DNA from 2 places in the Hydrogenophaga aquatica genome. Region 2 is predicted to be linked to the other one. Evidence: riboswitches for the same ligand, from Rfam matches in the RefSeq annotation. Region 2 holds a riboswitch; the other holds the start of a gene.
What was found. A riboswitch is a leader RNA that binds a small molecule or an ion and turns the genes downstream of it on or off. The one in region 2 is predicted to bind S-adenosylhomocysteine.

Region 1: linked by a shared signal. The riboswitch ahead of metH (methionine synthase) and the one ahead of ahcY (adenosylhomocysteinase) in region 2 are both predicted to bind S-adenosylhomocysteine.

The regions. Positions count from the first base shown of each region.
Region 1 covers NZ_BAAGVK010000012.1:87,524-94,494, reverse strand. Annotated here, with positions in the region: gene ACYVHH_RS11725 (GspE/PulE family protein) at 1-1,288, shown strand, start outside; gene ACYVHH_RS11720 (FecR family protein) at 1,304-1,885, opposite strand; gene metH (methionine synthase) at 2,000-4,750, opposite strand; S-adenosyl-L-homocysteine riboswitch at 4,800-4,892, opposite strand; gene ACYVHH_RS11710 (gamma-glutamyl-gamma-aminobutyrate hydrolase family protein) at 4,901-5,677, opposite strand; gene ACYVHH_RS11705 (SpoVR family protein) at 5,712-6,971, opposite strand, start outside.
Region 2 covers NZ_BAAGVK010000007.1:110,828-117,798, reverse strand. Annotated here, with positions in the region: gene metF (methylenetetrahydrofolate reductase [NAD(P)H]) at 33-869, opposite strand; gene ACYVHH_RS05465 (TlyA family RNA methyltransferase) at 888-1,658, opposite strand; gene ahcY (adenosylhomocysteinase) at 1,666-3,102, opposite strand; S-adenosyl-L-homocysteine riboswitch at 3,174-3,287, opposite strand; gene ACYVHH_RS05455 (polyprenyl synthetase family protein) at 3,398-4,381, shown strand; tRNA gene ACYVHH_RS05450 (tRNA-Pro) at 4,392-4,468, shown strand; gene ACYVHH_RS05445 (HD-GYP domain-containing protein) at 4,542-5,744, opposite strand; gene ACYVHH_RS05440 (HD-GYP domain-containing protein) at 5,836-6,971, shown strand, end outside.

The DNA of each region.
Region 1 (6,971 bases), on a different contig from region 2:
GGACGACGAAGGCAGCGACGACGGTCCGCAGATCGAGCAGTCGGACAACTCTCTGGTGCGGCTCATCAACCAGCTGATCGTGGAAGCCTTCAACCAGGGGGCGTCCGACATCCACATCGAGACATTCGCCAGCAAACGCAAGGTGCGCATCCGCCTGCGCAAGGACGGCCGGCTCGTGCCCTACATGGAGCTGCCGCACACGTACCGCTCGGCGCTGGTGGCCCGCATCAAGATCATGTGCGACCTCGACATCTCGGAGCGCCGCAAGCCGCAGGACGGCAAGATCGACTTCTCGCGCTACTCGTCACAGCACAAGCTGGAGTTGCGCGTAGCCACCATCCCTACCAACGGGGGGGCCGAGGACGTGGTGCTGCGTCTGCTGTCGTCGGCCAAGCCCGTGCCCATCGACCAGCTCAGCCTGTCGGCCGCGAACCTGGCCGACCTGCGAGGCGTGATCGAGCGCCCCTACGGTATGGTGCTGTGCGTAGGCCCCACCGGTTCGGGCAAGACCACCACCCTGCACGCGCTGTTGCAGCACATCAACACGCCCGACCGCAAGATCTGGACGGCCGAGGACCCGGTGGAAATCACCAACCCCGACCTGCGCCAGGTGCAGGTCAACCCCAAGATCGACTGGACCTTCGCCAAGGCGCTGCGCGCCTTCCTGCGTGCCGACCCCGACGTGATCATGGTTGGCGAGATCCGCGACGAGGAAACGGCCCAGACGGCCATCGAGGCCTCCCTCACGGGGCACCTGGTGCTGTCCACCCTGCACACCAACAGCGCGCCGGAAACCGTGGTGCGCCTGCTGGACATGGGCATGGACCCCTTCAACTTCGCCGATTCGCTGCTGGCCGTGCTGGCACAACGCCTTGTGCGGCGCCTGTGCAAGGAATGCCGCACCAGCGAACCCGCCAGCGAAGAGTTCATCGACGAGCTGATTGCCGACTACAGCCATGCATTCCCTGCCGAGCTTCGCCCGGCGGCAGACCAGGTGCGCGCCGAGTGGCTGGCGCAGCACGGTGTGAACGGCAGGCTGATGCGCTACCACGCGCCAGGCTGCCCGAGCTGCGACCAGACGGGTTACAAGGGCCGCGTGGGTCTGCACGAACTGATGACGGTGGACGCAGCGCTGCGCAAGCTCATCCAACTCAAGGCCCCCGCCGCGGAGTTGCTGCGCACCGCCATGGAAACGCACGACTTCCGCACACTGCGTCAGGACGGCATTCCCAAGGTGCTGGCCGGCCTGACCAGCATTGACGAAGTGCGCGCCAACTGCAACAGCTGAGCATTCGCCTGAGCGTCAGTAGCGCGGCGAATAGCCCTGCTGCATGAAAGGCGGGCGGCGGCCTTTCAACGCCTCCAGCATGATGAGCTCGGCGTCCGTGTGGTTGATGACGGGTGCGGCCTGCATCAGCGGGGCGCCTGCGTAAGAACCGATCAGGTAAGGCCGGTCGTGGTATGTGGTGGCCAAGTCGAATGACCGGGAACGGTCAGCCGTTGGGACCACTTCTGCCCGGCCGTAACACAGGCAAAAGTATGTCTGTTGAGGCGCTGCCTCGATATAGCAGCCTGTGCCACGGATGCCGATGATGGCCGACTGCGTTTCCAGCCGCCTAGCCCCGGGGCCGAACACGGAAAGAATCTTGCCCTGCACGATCTGCAGCAGACCGGGGTTGCCCTGTGGTTCGTGGCGCACCTCGGTGTGGGCACGCAGAAGGTAGGCGTCGTTGCCCAGCACGTACACGGCCTCGCCGTCAGCCCCGGTGGTGATCACGTCACCTGGCAGTACCAGACGCCCCTCCTGAGCGGGTTCGCCGTTGACACGCACGTCGCCACGCACGCGCCGCAGGCCCGGCGGTTGCGGCCGTGTGCCCGCAGCCAAGAGCCATCCGCTGGGCCAGCCTCCCAGCAACAGAAGTTGAAGGAATCCGCGTCTTGGCTTCATGCACAGCATTGTGCGCGCAACCAAAGCGGTTGTGAACCTCCCTCTGGCGACTCAGAGGTTGGGGGCCAGCAGACGCTCCAATTCGGCCTCGCCCATGCCGCGCCGCCGGGCCATGTCGGCCAACTGGTCGTGGCCGATCTTGCCGACGTTGAAGTAGCTGCTCTCGGGGTGGGCGATGTAGAAACCGCTCACGCTGGCCGCCGGGGTCATGGCCAGGCTTTCGGTCAGGCCCATGCCAATCTCGTCGCAGTGCAGCAGGGCGAACATGTCGCGCTTCACCGAATGGTCTGGGCAGGCGGGGTAGCCCGGCGCCGGGCGGATGCCCTGGTACTTCTCGGCAATCAGCTCTTCGTTGCTCAGGCCTTCGTGCGGGGCGTAGCCCCACAAGTCGGTACGCACACGCTGGTGCAGGCATTCGGCAAAGGCCTCGGCCAGGCGGTCGGCCAGGGCTTTGAGCATGATGGCGTTGTAGTCGTCCTGCGCGGCCTCGAAGGCAGCGGCGCGCTTGTCGGCACCAATGCCTGCCGTCACCGCGAACATGCCCACGTGGTCTGCCACGCCCGAGGTCTTGGGCGCCACGAAGTCGGCCAGGCAGCGGCTGGGGCGCATCACGCCGTCAATCTCCTGCTTCTCGGTCTGCTGGCGCATGCCGTGCCAGGTCAGCGCCACCTCCGTGCGGGATTCGTCGGCATACAGCTCGATGTCATCGTCGTTCACCGTGTTGGCCGGGTACAGGCCCACCACGGCGTTGGCCGTGAGCCAGCGCCCTTCCACAATCTTCTTCAGCATGGCCTGGGCGTCGGCAAAAACGCGCTTGGCCTGCTCGCCCACCACCTCGTCATCCAGGATGGCAGGGTAAGGGCCGGCCAGGTCCCAGGTCTGGAAGAAGGGGCCCCAGTCGATGTACTTCTCCAGCTCGGCCAGGTCGAAGTTCTTGAACACGCGCCGCCCGGTGAATTTGGGCGCCACGGGGGCATACGCGCTCCAGTCCAGTGGGGTCTTGTTGGCACGCGCCTTGGCCAGGGGCCACAGGGGCACCTGCTTCTTGTTGGCATGCTGGGTGCGCACCTTGTCGTAGTCGGTGCGCAGCTCGGTCAGGTAGCTGTCCTTGCCGTCGCCCAGCAGGCTCTGCGCCACACCCACGCTGCGTGAGGCGTCGGGCACGTACACCACGGGGCCGCTGTAGTTGGGCGCAATCTTCACCGCCGTGTGCACGCGGCTGCAGGTGGCGCCGCCAATCAGCAAGGGAATGCCGCGCTCGCGGAAGTGCGGGTCCTTCTCCATTTCCCCCGCCACGTACTGCATCTCTTCCAGGCTCGGGGTGATCAGGCCGCTCAGGCCCACGATGTCCGCACCCACCTCCTTGGCCTTGGCCAGGATTTCGTGGCAGGGCACCATCACGCCCATGTTGACCACGTCGAAGTTGTTGCACTGCAAGACCACGGTCACGATGTTCTTGCCGATGTCGTGCACGTCGCCCTTGACGGTGGCAATGACGATCTTGCCCTTGGACTTGACGTCGCCCCCGGCGGCCTGGAGCTGGCGCTTTTCCTCTTCGATGTAGGGCACCAGGTGGGCCACGGCCTGCTTCATCACGCGCGCGCTCTTGACGACCTGCGGCAGGAACATCTTGCCCTGGCCGAACAGGTCGCCCACCACGTTCATGCCGTCCATCAGCGGGCCTTCGATGACGTGCAGCGGCCGTCCGCCGTCGGCACGCAGGGCCTGCCACATTTCCTCGGTGTCTTCGGTGATATGTTCGTTGATGCCGTGCACCAGGGCGTGCGTCAAACGCTCGCGCACCGGCAGGGCGCGCCAAGCGTTGCGCGTGCTGTCGTCCTTGGCCGCACCCTTCACGCTCTCGGCGATCTCCAGCAGGCGCTCGGTCGCGTCCGGGCGGCGGTTGAGCACCACGTCTTCCACACGCTCGCGCAGCTCGGCGTCCAGGTCGTCGTACACGCCAATCATGCCGGCGTTGACGATGCCCATGTCCATGCCCGCCTGGATGGCGTGGTACAGGAACACGGTGTGGATGGCCTCGCGAACGGGTTCGTTGCCGCGGAAGCTGAACGACACGTTGGACACACCGCCCGACACCTTGGCCCCGGGCAGGTTCTGCTTGATCCAGCGCGTGGCGTTGATGAAGTCCACCGCGTAGTTGTTGTGCTCTTCGATGCCCGTGGCAATGGCGAAGATGTTGGGGTCGAAGATGATGTCCTCGGGCGGGAAGCCGACCTCGTCCACCAGGATGCGGTAGGCCCGCTCACAGATCTCGACCTTGCGCTCGTAGGTATCGGCCTGGCCCTTCTCGTCAAAAGCCATGACAACCGTGGCCGCGCCGTAGCGCTTGATCAGCCTGGCCTGGCGCTTGAACTCGTCCACACCCTCCTTCATGCTGATGGAGTTGACGATGCCCTTGCCCTGGATGCACTTGAGGCCCGCCTCGATGACCGCCCACTTGGACGAGTCGATCATCACCGGCACACGGGCAATGTCGGGCTCGCCAGCCATGAGGTTGAGGAAGCGCACCATGGCGGCCTGGCTGTCCAGCATGGCCTCGTCCATGTTCACGTCCACGACCTGGGCGCCGTTTTCCACCTGCTGGCGCGCCACGGCCAGCGCCTCTTCGTACTGGCCGTTGAGGATCATGCGCGCGAACGCCTTGGAGCCGGTGACGTTGGTGCGCTCACCGATGTTCACGAACAGGCTGCTTTCGTCGATGAGCAGCGGCTCCAGGCCGGACAGCAGCATGGGCGGCACGGAAGCACGGGCCGCGCTGGCGGCCTGGGATGCGAAATTCACGTTGGCGGGGGGATGGGGGTTGGACACGGCACTCACCTGCAAGGGCACATTCAGGTGAGCGCGGTTGTGTTCGGGGAAGTCCAAGCCTGACGGACGCCCGTTGCCCTGCAACCGGCGCGCCGCTGCAGCGCTCCTTGGAATTTTGCTATTTTACTTGCGTGCGGCCGCAAGGAAAGCATCCAACAGCGGCGAGCAGTCCAGCATCTCCTCGCCCCCCAGGTGATGGAACTCCGGGTGCCATTGCACGCCGCACACAAAGCCGCGCCCAGTCCAGCGGATCGCCTCCACCACACCGTCGGGCGCCGTGGCCTCCACCACCACGTCCTTGCCCAGCCGGTTGACCGCCTGGTGGTGGATGGACGCCACACGCCGCCCACTGGGCGCGTCGCGGAACCACTCGGCCAGCTTGCCCCCGGGCGTGAACACCACCTCGTGCGCGTTGCGGTCGTAGTCGGGCGACTCGTGCCCGGCAGACTCGGGACACTGGGTGGGAATGTCCTGATACAGGCTGCCGCCCAGCGCCACATTGATCAGCTGCATGCCCCGGCAGATGCCCAGGATGGGCTTGCGCGCCTCCATGAACTCGTGCACCAGCTCCAGCTCGTAGGCGTCACGCACGGCGTCGCCGCTCCACTCTGGCTTGAGCGGCTCCTCACCGTAGGCCTTGGGGCTGACGTCGGCCCCACCTTGCAGGATCAGGCCATCCAGGTACTCGGCATAGTCGCTGACGCGGATGCTGCTTCGCATCAGCGGCCCGTCCTGCAACACCGAAGGCACCATGAGCACCAGCGTGTCGCGCGAGGCAGCCCACTGCGCCACGGACTGCTCCAGCACCTGCAGGGTCTTGCCCTTTAGGCCAACGCCCCCCGCCTCGGGGTGGAAGATGCGGGCCGACAGCCCGATGTGCACTGGACGCTTGCGATACATCTGCCTAACTCCTATGTCCTTTGGCAACCATGCCTCAATCCCTGGCTGGAGAACACTCCCGGACCTGCCTTACCTGCCCAGCCGCATCCACCGTTTCGATACGGACAGGAAAACCCCACAGCAGCGCGATGTGCTGCAAAACCGAATCTGCGCTGTCGGCCAGGGGGTGCCGGTCGCGCTCCTGGTGCCGCAGCGTGAGCGTGCGATCACCCCGCGTATCGACGTTCCACACCTGTATGTCAGGTTCGCGCCCGCCCAGATCGTACTGCTGGGAAAGCAAAGTGCGCAGCCGGCGGTAACCACGCTCGTCGTGGATGGCCTCGATGCGCACGCGCGGCTGGTGGTCGTCGTCCACGGCGGCAAACAAACGGAACTCCCGCATCAGCCTTGGCGACAGGTACTGTGCGATGAAACTCTCGTCCTTGAAGTTCCTCATCGCAAAATCGAAACTCTCCAGCCAGTTGCTGCCCGCCAGGTCGGGAAACCACTCGCGGTCCTCGTCGGTAGGCGTGTCGCAGATGCGCCGGATGTCCCGCCACATCGCGAAACCCAGGGCGTAGGGGTTGAGCCCGTCGTAGTGCGGGTGGTGGAAGGGCCGCTGCGCCACCACGTTGGTGTGCATGTGCAGCACCTCCAGCATGAAGCCGTCGCCCACCAGCCCCTGCTCGTACAGGCCATGCAGCAGGTGGTGGTGCCACCAGGTGGCCCAGCCCTCGTTCATCACCTGCGTCTGGCGCTGCGGGTAGAAGTACTGCGCCACCTTGCGCACGATGCGCACCACCTCGCGTTGCCAGGGCTCCAGCAACGGGGCGTTCTTTTCGATGAAGTAGAGCACGTTTTCCTCGGGCTCTTCAGGAAAGCGGCGGGGTTGCGCCACGGCCTCCTTGCCAGGCGCCTGCGGCAGGGTGCGCCACAGTTCGTTGACCTGCTGCTGCAGGTACACCTCGCGCTCGCGCTGCCGCTGGCGCTCCTTCTCCAGCGAGAGCTTGGCAGGATGCCGGTAACGGTCCACGCCCACGTTCATCAAGGCATGGCAGGCGTCCAGCAGGGGCTCCACCGCCGCCACCCCATGGCGCTCTTCGCACTCGGCAATGAAGTTGCGGGCAAACACCAGGTAATCGATGATGGCGTCAGCCGACGTCCAGGTGCGAAACAGGTGGTTGCCCTTGAAGAAGGCGTTGTGCCCGTAGGCGGCATGCGCGATCACCAGCGCCTGCATGGTCAGGGTGTTTTCCTCCATCAGGTAGGCGATGCAGGGGTTGGAGTTGATGACGATCTCGTACGCCAGCCCCAT
Region 2 (6,971 bases):
AACGTTGCGCCAACAACACACCCGCCCATAAATCAGGCGACGCCGAGCTGACTCAGAACAGTCAGCGTGGGCGCACTCTGGTTCATGGTGTAGAAGTGCAGCCCCGGCGCGCCCGCCTGACGCAGCCGCTCACACAAATCTGCCACCACGTCCCGCCCGAAAGCCTGAATGCTGGCGGTGTCGTCGCCATAGCCTTGCAGGCGCAGGCGTATCCAGCGCGGCACCTCGGCCCCGCAGGCATCTGAAAAGCGCAGCAGTTGCGAGGCATTGGTGATGGGCATGATGCCGGGCACGATCGGCACCTCGACCCCCAACTTGCGCACGTCGTCCACGAAACGGAAATAGGCGTCGGCGTTGAAGAAATACTGGGTGATGGCGGAATCCGCCCCGGCCTTGACCTTGGTGGCAAAAGCCTGCAGGTCGGCTTCGGGCGAGCGGGCCTGGGGGTGGAATTCGGGGTAGGCGGCCACCTCGATGTGGAAGGTGTTGCCCATTTCCGCGCGGATGAAGGCCACCAGATCGCTGGCGTACTGGAACTCGCCACCCAGCCCGTAACCGCTGGGCAGGTCGCCACGCAGGGCCACCAGCCGCTTGACGCCCATGGCCTTGAGCGTGGCCAGTTGCTCACGCACGCTGGTGCGCGTGGCGCCGATGCACGAGAAATGCGAGGCGGCATCAACCCCCTCTGCCAGGATTTCGCCCACGGTGGTGAAGGTGCCCTCCTGGGTCGAGCCCCCCGCACCGTAGGTCACCGAGCAGAAAGCAGGCTGGCGTGCGTACAAGGCTTGGCGCGCGGTGCGCAGCTTGGCCGCGCCTTCGGGCGTCTTGGGCGGGAAGAATTCAAAACTGATGGGAAAAGTCGTATCCATGTACTGCCCCTGGGGGATTCAGGCTGCCTTGGCAGCCCAGACAAAAAACTCGCGGTTGCCATCACCGCCGGCAATCGCTGAATCGAACCAGCCACGCACCGTCAGGCCAAGCGCCTCGCAGCAGGTACGGATGCGCTGCTCCACCACAAGGTAGAGCGACGTGTCGCGCACCACGCCGCCCTTTCCGATCTGGCCGGGCTGCAACTCGAACTGCGGCTTGACCAGCATGAGCAGTTGCCCGCCCGGCGCCAGCAAAGGCACCACGGCGGGCAGCACCAGCGTCAGCGAGATGAACGAAAGGTCGCCCACGGCCAGATCGAACCCGTTGACCAGCTGCTGCTGCGGCACACCTGCCTCCTGCAACCGCTCGCGACTCAACTCGCGGGCATTGAGCTTTTCCAGTGCCAGCACGCGCGGGTTTTGCAACAGGCTCGCGTGCAGCTGGCGCTGACCCACGTCCACACCCAGCACCCAGGCGGCACCCTTTTGCAACAGGCAGTCGGTGAACCCCCCGGTGCTCTGGCCCACGTCCAGGCAATGCAAACCTGTGGCGTCCAGGCCGCTGTCGCGCAGCGCCCCTTCCAGCTTCAGCCCGCCGCGCGACACGTAGCGCGACTCGGCGGTATCCTGCAGACGCAACTCGGCCGTGACGGGCAGCTCGTCACCGTTCTTGGCCACGGCCCGCCATTCGCCGCCGTGGCGCCACAGCACCCCGGCGGCAATCAGGCGCTGCGCCTGCGAACGGCTGGCGGCCAGGCCGCGCTCCACGAGCAACTGGTCGGCACGCACCGCTGAATCAGTAGCGGTAGGTGTCGGGCTTGTACGGGCCCTGCTTCGGCACGCCGATGTAGGCGGCCTGCTCGTCGGTCAGCTCGGTCAGCATGGCGCCAACCTTCTTCAGGTGCAGGCGAGCGACCTTCTCGTCGAGATGCTTGGGCAGCACGTAGACCTTACCCACGTCGTAACCTTCGGGGTGGCAAAACAGTTCGATCTGGGCGATGGTCTGGTTGGCGAAGCTGGACGACATCACGAAGCTGGGGTGACCCGTGCCGCAGCCGAGGTTCACCAGGCGTCCCTTGGCCAGCAGGATGATGCGCTTGCCATCCGGGAAGATCACGTGGTCGACCTGGGGCTTGATCTCTTCCCACTTGCAGTGCTCTTCGAGCTTGGCGACCTGGATCTCGTTGTCGAAGTGACCGATGTTGCAGACGATGGCCTGGTCTTTCATGGCCTTCATGTGTTCGAAGGTGATCACATCGCGGTTACCCGTGGTGGTCACGAAGATGTCGGCCTTGTCGGCGGCGTACTCCATGGTCACGACTTTGTAGCCTTCCATGGCGGCCTGCAAGGCGTTGATGGGGTCGATCTCGGTGACCCACACCTGGGCGCTCAGCGCACGCAGGGCTTGTGCAGAGCCCTTGCCCACGTCGCCATAGCCGCACACCACGGCTACCTTGCCAGCGATCATCACGTCGGTGGCGCGCTTGATGCCGTCCACCAGCGACTCGCGGCAGCCGTACAGGTTATCGAACTTGCTCTTGGTGACCGAGTCGTTCACGTTGATGGCGCGGAACATCAGCGAGCCCTTGGCCGACATTTCCTTGAGGCGGTGCACGCCCGTGGTGGTCTCTTCGGTCACGCCGATGATCTGGGCGCTCTTGCGGCTGTACCAGGTGGGGTCCACGGCCAGCTTGGCCTTGATGGCGGCGAACAGGATGCGCTCTTCCTCGCTGCCCGGGTTGGCCAGCACGCTCTGGTCCTTCTCAGCCTGCTTGCCCAGGTGCATCAGCAGCGTGGCGTCGCCGCCGTCGTCCAGGATCATGTTCGGGCCTTCGCCCTCGGCGCCTGCGGGGCCGAAGTCGAAGATGCGGTGGGTGTAGTCCCAATAGTCGACCAGGGTTTCACCCTTGATGGCGAACACCGGGGTGCCCGCGGCGGCAATGGCGGCAGCGGCGTGGTCCTGCGTGGAGAAGATGTTGCAAGAAGCCCAGCGCACCTGAGCGCCCAGCGCCTGCAACGTCTCGATCAGCACGGCTGTCTGGATGGTCATGTGCAGCGAGCCGGTGATGCGCGCGCCCTTGAGGGGCTGCTTGGCCGCGAACTCTTCGCGGATGGCCATCAGGCCGGGCATCTCGGTTTCGGCGATCTTGATTTCCTTGCGGCCCCAGTCGGCCAGGCCGATGTCGGCGATGGCGCAATCGGCGTTGATGGGGTTCTTCAGCGGTGCGTTCATGGTGTGCTCCAAAACTCATGTTTCGAGAAAGCCACTGGACGCAAGGGAGGATGGAGGCTCACCTCACGTCAAGTGGGTGAGCGTCGTTGCGGAAGACGGCGCGCACGCGGTCGTGGGCCGGTTTCCGAGCCTCGCGCCCACGCCTGCCGGTACGGCTGGGGGACGCTGCAACGCTCCTCGGAAAACTCCCGCGATTATACGAACCCCAGGCCATGGCGGGCAAGCGTGTCAGGACCGGACAGGGCGCGCTTCCTATAATGCTCAGGAGATTCGCAACCCAACAAGCAGCAGCATTTTGAGCCCCGCGCCCACCCCGACCAACCAGCCCCTGTCCCTCGTTGCCGACGAGATGCGGACGGTGGACGCCGTCATCCAGCAACGCCTGAGCAGCGAGGTTCCCCTCGTCGGGCAGGTGGCCCAATACATCATCAGCGCAGGCGGCAAACGTGTGCGCCCGGCCCTGCTGTTGCTGATGTGCGGCGCCCTGGAATGCACCGACGAACGCCGCCATAGCCTGGCGGCGGTGGTGGAGTTCATCCACACAGCCACCTTGCTGCACGACGACGTGGTGGACGAATCCACCCTGCGCCGGGGCCGCGACACGGCCAACGAGGTGTTCGGCAACGCGGCCAGCGTGCTGGTAGGCGACTTCCTCTATTCGCGCGCCTTCCAGATGATGGTGGACGCCGGGAACATGCGCATCATGCAGGTGCTGGCCGACGCCACCAACGTCATCGCCGAAGGCGAAGTGCTGCAACTGATGAACATGCACGATGCCTCGCTGGACGAGTCGGGCTACCTGCGCGTCATCCGCGCCAAGACGGCAAAGCTGTTCGAGGCCAGCGCCCGGCTGGCGGCCATCCTGGCCGGCGCCGGCGACGCGCTGGAGGCCCGGTGTGCCGACTACGGCCAGGCCCTGGGTGCAGCCTTCCAGGTGGTGGACGACGTGCTGGACTACGAAGGCGACGCACAAGAGTTGGGCAAGAACCTGGGTGATGACCTGCGCGAGGGCAAGGTCACGCTGCCCATCATCTGCACGTTGCAGAAGTGCGCGCCGGACGAAGCCGAGCTCATTCGCAGCGCCATAGAGAACGGCAACACCGAACACCTGGACGACATCCTGAGGATCGTTCGCCAGTGCGGCGGTCTGGAAGCCGCTCGCAAGGCCGCTGCGGCAGAGGCCATGCGTGCGGTTGAAGCCGCTCGCGCACTGCCCGCCAATAAATACAGCGAATCCTTGATACAATTAGCGGCTGCACTTTTGGAGCGACGCTCCTGAGTTGCCCCATCGGGGTGTAGCTTAGCCTGGTAGAGCGCTACGTTCGGGACGTAGAGGCCGGAGGTTCGAATCCTCTCACCCCGACCAGGATCACCAAGAAGCCGGATCGACCATGTTCGATCCGGCTTTTTTTGTGCCTGGCGTCGAAGGGAGCCAAGATTCAGACGCGGCTGAGCAGTTTGGGAACGTTGATGCGAACCTTGACCTCGTCGGCCGAGATGCTGGCCTTGACCTCGTACTCGCGCTCCAGGGTGTCACGCAAGGCTGGCTCGCCCAGCGGCATGCCGTGCCGGCCCACGATGGCAAACACCCCGGGCGCATTGGCCCGGCGCCCGCGCCTGACCACCACCGCCACCTCGTCGTTGGCAAGACGGACGTAGCTGCCGGGTATGTAAAGCCCCAAGGTCTTGACAAAGGCTGCCCCGAGCGGATTGGGCTGCCCGCCCTCCCCCAGGTAAACGTCGCGGGCAGCCATCTGCGGCAACAAGCCCGCACGCGCCTGCCTGGGGCTGATGCGCGCCACGTAGACGTCGGCCATGCGCAACAGCTGGCAAGGGATGCCATCAACGCGCTTGCCCGCCGGGTAGCCCTTGCCGGAGGCATCCTCGTGGTGATCCGCGACCAGTTCCAGCCAGAGATGATCACCCACGCCCAGCTGGCGCAGCAAAGACACCCCCTCTGACGGATGCCGCAGTATGTCCGCCCGCTGCTCCTCGCTCAGAGGCACTGTCTGGCGCGTCAGGGCGTCGTGCAGGCGCGCCATGCCGATGTTCATGGTCAGGGCGGCACGGCAAAGGCTGGCCAGCTCACCCGCGGATAGGCCGACCGTCTGCCCGACCAGGCGGCAGATCACGGCGCACAGCAGCGCGTGGGTGGCGCTGTAACCCACCGAGCGATCAAACAGCAGCTGCACCAGTACAAAAAGGCTGTCATCTACTCGGGTACGCAGTTGGGCATCCAGGCGCTGGTCAAGCTGGACCAGGCGGGTCACGAAATCCTGCGCCGTGACGTTCTGGTGCAAAAGGGTCTGCAGAACCGCATGCATGTCGGCCCAGGCATCGGCAGGCGTCAGCTCGGCCTGGGCCGGGTGGTTCTCCACCCCCATCGGGCGCGCGACACCGGCAATCTTGGTCAAGGCCTCGTTGCCACGGACGCGCCGGTCAATCTCGGCGGTGTAACGGTACATCCAGGCGCGGTACTCGTCCTCAACCACCATGGGGCTGTGCAGGACCAGGTACTCGCGGTGCTGTGCATTGCGTATCGCTTCGCCTTTGCGCAACAGCAACACCCCTTTGGGGTCCCAGATATTGACTGGAACCGGGGCGTTCAGCTCTAGCGCGTCCAGCGGGAAAGGTACGTACATGATGCGACTGTAACGCCTGCTCGGAAGCAACAGGCTGGCGACAAAAGTTTAGCCATAATGGCGGACACAGTCACAACCCGGTTCAGAAGAATTGCCCAGCACCATCGACCCCAACAGCCCAACGGTCGCCCTGGATGACCTGCGCGTGGGACTTTACGTGCACCTGGACCTGGGCTGGATGGACCACCCCTTTCCCCTGGGCAGCTTCAAGATCACCTCCCAGCAGCAGATCGACACGATCCGCTCCCTGGGGCTCCAGCGGCTGCGCTACTCACCGGAGAAAAGCGACCCTGCGCCAGCAACCGTCCCGCAGCAGCCCCTTTCCGCTGAATCTGCAGCCGAGGCAGAAGCCCCCCCTCTGGAAAGCGACGCCCAGCGCCACTTGCGCGAACAGCTGGAAACCCAGCGCCGTGGCCTGCTGCAATGCGAACGCCAGTTCACGGAAACGGCACGGGGCTACCGGCTGGTGATCGAAGAGTTGACGCAACGGCCCGCCGAAGCCAAGGAGAGAAGTGCCGCCATGGTCGGATCGATGGTCCGGCAGATGCTGGGCCAGGGCGAGTCGGCCATCAGGCTGCTGTCTGAAGGCACGGGTGACCGGGCTTCGCTGCACGCGGTGAACGTCACCGTCCTGAGTCTGCTGCTGGGCAAGGCCATGGGGCTGGACCAGGACACGCTGCAAGACCTGGGCATGGCAGCCCTGCTCCACGACATGGGCAAGATCGAGCTGCCAGACCGCGTGCGGTACAGGGACGAGCACTTCACACCGCCGCAGTTCAAGCTTTACCAGGAGCACGTGATGCACGGCGTGGCGCTGGGCAAGCGCATGGGCATGTCCACCAGAGCCCTGCTCACGCTGTCCCAGCACCACGAGCAGGCCGACGGCAAGGGCTTTCCCCTGGGATGTGGCGTGGAAAAGATCACGCCCGGCGCCCGCATCCTCGCCCTGATCAACCGTTACGACAACCTCTGCAACCCGACCAACCCCATCAACGCGCTGACACCGCACGAAGCCCTTTCGTTGATCTTCGCGACGATGAAGGAGCGTTTTGACAGCGCCACGCTCAGTGCGTTCATCCGCATGATGGGCATCTACCCGCCGGGGTCCCTGGTCCAGCTGTCAGACCAGCGCTACGCCATGGTGGTGTCGGTCAACTCGTCGCGCCCGCTCAAACCCAAGGTGCTGGTGCACGACAGTACCATCAAGGTGGCCGAGGCCCTGCTGCT